Regions from separate parts of the Bacillus sp. GW823-FHT06A11 genome, predicted to be linked through region 2. Evidence: riboswitches for the same ligand, from Rfam matches in the RefSeq annotation. Region 2 holds a riboswitch; each other region holds the start of a gene.
The links. Region 2 has a riboswitch for magnesium ahead of AC1Q8L_RS04330 (P-type ATPase actuator domain-containing protein). Riboswitches for the same ligand answer to the same signal wherever they lie in the genome.
Positions count from the first base shown of each region.

Region 1 (2,275 bases), 890 kb from region 2:
TTTACTACTTGTCCCAGTGATAAGTCAGCGCCACGATGAGGGCAGTAAGGTGATAGAGCCTGAACTTCGCCTTTTTCATCCCGATATAATACAAAATCTTTGCCAGCAACTCTTTTTTTACTGGGATCTTTTTTATATCTTTTACATAACTCACAGCATACCAATTACGTGGGAATACTCTATTTATATTTAGAGTCATTTATTTTCTCCTTCTTTTTTATTCACCTAGTAGATATTAGTGGTGTCTACTGTATACTGTCTATTCTATGCTATAAAATATTTTAAATGTTCGTTTAAAATTAATAAATCTACAGTTTAATCAAATCATTATGAAAGCCTGCATAATCTCTCTAAATGTAACAAAAATGACTAAAGTACAATAGATTTTAAAAAGGAGAAAGTTTTATTTTATCGAAAATTGAGATATTAAGCAATATTCCTATTGCTATTAAATTCACCATTAAAGAACTTCCACCAAAACTTACAAATGGAAATGGAGTACCTGTAAGAGGAAATAGTCCCGTAATACCACCTAAATTTACAACTGATTGCATACCAATCATACATCCTATACCAATTGCTATAAAACTGCCGAATGGATCTACACATAATTGTGCAATTTTTAAGGAGCGAAGTACTATAGTCAAAACTCCAACCAATAGAATAAATACACCAATAAATCCTAGTTCTTCAGAAACTATTGCCATTATAAAATCAGTGTGTGGTTCTGGAAGATAACCTGTTTTTTGTATGCTATTTCCAAATCCACGACCAGTGATTCCTCCAGAGCCCATGGCAATAAAAGAGTTTACAAGCTGGTATCCATTTCCTTGCGCATCAAGAAAGGGATTGAAAATCGTAGTAATACGTGTCTTTTGAACTTCTGATAAACTATATTGAATCAAATAATATAAAATAGGTAACCATAAAATAGAACCGATGGTAGTTCTTTTGATTAGTAGATTTATATTTATTCCTGAACAAAGAAATATGCTAAAACCTATACCTAATATTAAAAGTGCAGATCCTAAATTTGGTTGTTTAAAGATAAGAAAAAAAATTGTAGCTAAAAAAAATAAAAGTTTTCCGATACCACTCCAGTTATTTTTAGCTTGTTCTTGTCGCAATGCAAAAAAACGGGCTGTTACAAGGATTGTTCCTAATTTAAGAAATTCAGCTGGCTGTATTCCAAAGATCCATGATTGAGCATTATTTACCACTTTTCCTTTCCATAAAACCATAATTAATAAAAAAATCCCCCCAACCATAATACAGATTGAGACTATTCGTTTTTTCCATATTTCATATGGGAGTAAAGCACAAATTATTAATCCTATTGTTCCTAAAAGTAGCTTTGTTAATTGAGAATCAACAAAATGTCTACTGTTATAACCGTAATGTTGGACAGCGACAATGGAGCTTGCACTATACATCATGATAATACCTAAAGTACATGTTATGAATAGAGGAAGGAGCAATAGATAATCGAGTTTTAATATTTTTTTCATTTTAATATCCTCCTGATTTAAAACAAAACATAATATTACATTTGCTAATGAATAGAATCTTGTTCTCGTCAATTACTAAATATGACTTTTGTTTAGGAAGATTCTATCGCTTATTCCCTGTTTTTTACGCAAAAATCCCCCTAGTATGTAACTAGAGGGATTCAAAATGGCATGAGTAAATAAGGCTTTTTTCCCTCTAGTAGAGCTTTGGCACTATACAACGTAAAGTAATGAAAATTCATTACTTAGCTATCTTAAGAAGAGCCTTAATCCGACAATTCCTGTTCTACCCATTGGCGTCTTTCGACATTTTTGGGCAATAGCCTGTGTTTGCATAGGAGCCTCACCTAACAGGTTAAGCAATATAAATTTTATGTGTTTGTTTCGTGTAGCAAGCATAAATATATTTTTTTTGCTTGTCAAGCAACCATATTGCTAATTTTATTTGTTTTATTGCTTTATAGTTCTTTGAGAAATGATATGAAAAAATGTCTGTAATCATTCTGTATAAGTACATATTTTTGACTTGTAGTGTATCGTTTGATTAAGTAGTTTAACCATATAAATTTGATAAACAGTAAAGAAGATTTTAATCATAAAAGAAGATTTTTTTGTGAATGTTCTTTTGATATACAGAATGACTAATTATTCATCTTTTGTTATAAAGTTGGAATTTGATTAAAAACAATAAGTTTCATATGTTTTATTACGTTTCTTCGAATTAAATCTATTTGAATTCTATGTTTTTTAAGGGGAATTTTAAATTT
Region 1 covers NZ_JBXAHS010000001.1:6,164-8,438, reverse strand. The annotation lists partial or broken gene AC1Q8L_RS00030 (Rieske 2Fe-2S domain-containing protein) at 1-199, opposite strand, end outside; gene AC1Q8L_RS00025 (FtsW/RodA/SpoVE family cell cycle protein) at 387-1,508, opposite strand; M-box (ykoK) riboswitch at 1,694-1,870, opposite strand.
Region 1: linked by a shared signal. The riboswitch ahead of AC1Q8L_RS00025 (FtsW/RodA/SpoVE family cell cycle protein) and the one ahead of AC1Q8L_RS04330 (P-type ATPase actuator domain-containing protein) in region 2 are both predicted to bind magnesium.

Region 2 (2,275 bases):
GAGGGGGAAAAATGATTAATTTTTTATTATATTTAGCAGTAACACTCGGCCTTTTATGTATAGGTCTGTTCTTGATGGAAGTGACAACGAAAGTAAAGGAATTTAAGTTAATGGCTCAAGGAAATAAGGCGGTAAGCTATGTGCTTGGAGGACGATTACTTGGGTTAGCTGTTGTTTTATATTCGACAGCAGCTAATTCAATTTCACTTCTTGATATGATTTCGTGGGGAGCAGTTGGGATTTTGGCTCAAATTATCGTCTTTTATTTAGCTGAGTGGCTTACACCACGCTTTAATATAAACAAAAGTCTCGAAGAAGATAATCAAGCAGTCGGTCTTTTTCTTATGTTTTTATCGCTTTCGATTGGGATTGTAATCGCTGGTTGTATAACTTATTAAAAACTTTACGTTTAAACGTAAAGTTTTTTATTTTATCCCGCTATTTGCCGGGCAGCCCGATTGGTGAGGGCTAATAATCAGTGGGGGATGAACAAAACCCCCACTGATTAAAGTTTCACTTTATATACGTTAGTTTGCCATACCTTTTGAAAAAATTGTAGGCTACTGTTGACATCTATTTTAAATAAGAGTAACATTTTCAATGTAATGAAAATAAGTCTCTGTTAGGTGAGGCTCCTGTATAGAGAAATGCTACTGCCCAAAAATGTCGAGAGACGCCAATGGGTCAACAGGAATGATCGAATTAAGGTTTTTCTTAACGTAGCTGGTAATGTACCTATGCTATACAGTGCTAAAACTCGGCGAGGGAGAGGTCCGTAGATTTCTAATTATATTAGAAATCGTTTATTTGTGTATGTAATGGCCACTACTCTCTTAAGGGTAGGGGTCTTTTTTGTTACCAAGCTATGAGTAATTTCATAGTATAAACTATAAAATTAAACGAGGAGGTGAGGAGCATGTCAAATTCTGACTCGGTTCCGTTACCCATATACTTCAAATCAAAAATATATGATGTAGGCAGGAAACGATTTGTTCCTCCCTCTATATTTATCACAATGTAGCGTTTATAAAGCGCTAGACACTTTCACAGTAAAGTGGATAAATTGAGAAACAAAGCGTTTCTTCCTATGTTGTAAAGGAGGAGACGATAATATGTTATATGCAAACAAAACTGTGGGTAACACGTCATATAAACTAAATAAAAAATCAATAAAAGAACAAACAATGCTCCAAAAAAATAAAGATTTATTAATTGAAATTGCAACAAGAGATGTAAAATCTGTATTTGCATATTTTAAAACAACAAGAGACGGACTATCAATGAAAGAGGCGCAAAAACGTATTCAAGTATATGGCCGAAATGAACTAACTTCAAAAAGAGCAATTCTTGCAGAAGTAATGATGAAGCTTGGTGGCATGATTCCAGGTTTTTCAAAACAACGTGTGTGTGATGAATTACAACGTGAAACGATTACTGTATCTAGAGTAGAATGTTCTAGTAGTACAGGGCTAAATAGTGAACTGAAAATGATGGAGATACCAGTGCAAGAACTTGTACCTGGAGATATGATTTTTCTTTCGGCTGGAGATGCTGTGCCAGCTGATGTACGTATTATTTATGCAGATGATTTATTAGTGAATGAGTCTGTGTTAACGGGAAACGAAGCGAGTATAGAGAAGTTTGAAAGCTGCTATCACCTTGAACGTAAACGATTTATTCCATTAAAACGGATGAAAGATTATAATCCACTTGAGCTTGAAAATGTATGTTTTAAAGGTTCACATATCGTTAGTGGAAGTGCAAAGGCTGTCGTTGTTTCTACTGGAAAAAATACGTATTCAGGCATATTGCATACTTGTTGTAGTAGAACGTCTTAATGTGTTAATGGTGCTAAATATACAAAAACAATGTATAATAGACAAAGTTGAGCAAAAACGTAGAATGGTAATCTATTTATATAACCTTACGTGATAACGTGAGGTTATTATTTTTTTAATAGGAGAGGAATTATGAAAAAAGTATTATTAGTTGATGGTATGGCACTATTATTTCGTGCTTTTTACGCAACAAGTGTCTACGGACAATTTATGAAACGACAAGATGGAACCCCTACGAATGGGATTCATGGTTATATGAAACACTTGTTAACAGCTACGCAAGCGATTGAACCAACACATATCGTTACATGCTGGGATATGGGAAGTACGACATTTAGAACAGAATCGTTCTCGAATTATAAAGCAAATCGTGCAGCGCCACCAGAAGAATTAATTCCTCAATTTGATTTAGTGCAAGAAATGACTGCGAAATTATC
Region 2 covers NZ_JBXAHS010000001.1:894,115-896,389, reverse strand. The annotation lists gene AC1Q8L_RS04340 (glutathionylspermidine synthase family protein) at 1-19, shown strand, start outside; gene AC1Q8L_RS04335 (DUF350 domain-containing protein) at 12-398, shown strand; M-box (ykoK) riboswitch at 612-777, shown strand; gene AC1Q8L_RS04330 (P-type ATPase actuator domain-containing protein) at 1,113-1,838, shown strand; gene AC1Q8L_RS04325 (5'-3' exonuclease) at 1,971-2,275, shown strand, end outside.

Region 3 (2,275 bases), on a different contig from region 2:
TAATCCATGAATATACAACATCACATACAAATGATACGTTACCAGCATATATTTCTTCAGCTTTAACATATTACGCCCAACGCGTTTCAACTACAAACAGTTCAGAGATTGTTATTTTTGAAAACCCTACAATCTCGTAATCTATAATAAAAAAGCACTGGTTACAGTGCTTTTTTATTTATACTTATTTAGCAAATGATTATATTCCGTCCACAAGTCTGTATACATACTTTGATCAAACTCATCTAAAATTATCTTTTCACTTGATTTATTGAATAATTCTTTTGCTTGTAGCGCAAAAGAAACAATTTGTTTTCTATATTCATTTTCATTTACTTCTATATGAAGCCCTTCATAGTATATAGCCTTTTGATCAGTAGAAATAACTTTGACAAAATCCTTTAAAACCACATTTTCACCTATATGGTTTATAGTCCAATGAATTAAAATTGGGCATCCTAACATGAGCATAGTGCCACATCCGTGCAAAATAAGCCCCTCTTCATTTTCAATATCACAAATATATTCTTTATCTAAAGTTCGTAACAGAGCTAGAGCTGATTCACTTATTCCCCATTCCTCATCCATACCTGTTTGTGTAATAATCGTTCCATCCACATTTAAATAAATTTCCCCGTGAGAACATAAATCTTCCTGCTCATTAAACAACCACTTTTGATTCTCAATATTTATAATAAAATTTTGTGGTACCATTACAAATTCCCCTTTTATAAAAATATTTATTTTCCACATTATTTATAATTAATATCATGTATTTCATCCCATATATCTATTATAAATCCATTTAATATTTTAAAAACACAGATAAAAAAGATATTGACACTACGATTTTACAGTGCTAACATTCAACATGTAATTGAATATGGTCTCTGTTAGGTGAGGCTCCTGTATAGAGAAACGCTGCTGCCCAAAAATGTCGAGAGACGCCAATGGGTCAACAGGAAAGGTCGGAATGAAGGCCTTTTTTAACGTAGCTGGTTTCAGTACCTATGCTATACAGTGCTAAAACTCAACGAGGGAGAGGTGCATGTATTTTGTCATACACAAAAACTGTTTTTATTTATGTCTACTAGCAGTCTTTGTTGTGGACTCTTTTAACTGCGAATTCAGACCTTTACTCGTTTTGAGTAAAGGTCTTTTTACGTCTATATGCACCTTACTATGAAACAAACATAGCATATTCAGAAACTACTAAATTGTACGGAGGTGAGGAACAGTTGGCAATTGATGATTCGGCCCAGATACCCATACGTTTTACATTCATATTTCATCATGTAGGTAGGAAAGAAACTGTTCCTCACCATTTCAAATAGTTAGTTAGGTAACAGATTGTTTCCTCCTTCATGACAGAGGAGGAACTACCGATGTTTAATTTACAAAGACAAGAAACAAAGCATGCTTATGAGCAAGATAGCATGAAAACAAATAACGAATTATTAGTGGAGGTTGCAACACAAGATGTAATCTCTGCGTTAAAACTTCTAGAAACAACACAAGATGGATTATCTAAACAAGAAGTGGCTCGTAGACTTTCTTTTTACGGTCCGAACGAAATAGCTCATAATAAAATGGCGCCGTGGTACATTCAATTTCTGCTGGCATTTAAAAATCCATTTATTTTCGTTTTATTAGCTCTTGGAGCACTCTCCTTTTTCACAGATGACATACAAGGAACAATTGTCGTATCTGCAATGGTACTACTTAGTGCAACGATTCGGTTTTCCCAAGAATTTCGTTCTCAAAAAGCTGCCGATAAGTTAAAGGCTATGGTTCGAACAACTGCGAGCGTATTTAGAATAAATGGATTTGTACATGAAACAAAAAATGTAACGAATTTAAATCGAAATTACACAACAGAAATTCCAATTGAAGAGCTTGTACCTGGCGATATTATTTCCCTTTCAGCTGGTGATATCGTTCCAGCTGATGTGCGTGTTGTATCCGCTAAAGATTTATTTGTTAATCAATCTTCTTTGACAGGGGAAGCACTTCCTATAGAAAAATACGAACACTGCTACCATACAGAAAATAAGCATATCTTACCGAAAAACATGAAAAAAAATTACAATCCACTCGATATGGAAAACCTTTGCTTCATGGGAACAAATATTGTAAGTGGTAGCGCAAAAGCTGTTGTCATCTCAACAAGTACCGATACGTATTTCGGCTCTTTAGCAAATAAGGTAATCGGAAAGCGTGTAGAAACAAGCTTTGATAAAGGTGTAAACAAAGTAAGCTGGCTCTTAATTACATT
Region 3 covers NZ_JBXAHS010000002.1:631,247-633,521, reverse strand. The annotation lists gene AC1Q8L_RS11835 (DUF3932 family protein) at 1-140, shown strand, start outside; gene AC1Q8L_RS11830 (hypothetical protein) at 175-714, opposite strand; M-box (ykoK) riboswitch at 883-1,050, shown strand; gene mgtA (magnesium-translocating P-type ATPase) at 1,386-2,275, shown strand, end outside.
Region 3: linked by a shared signal. The riboswitch ahead of mgtA (magnesium-translocating P-type ATPase) and the one ahead of AC1Q8L_RS04330 (P-type ATPase actuator domain-containing protein) in region 2 are both predicted to bind magnesium.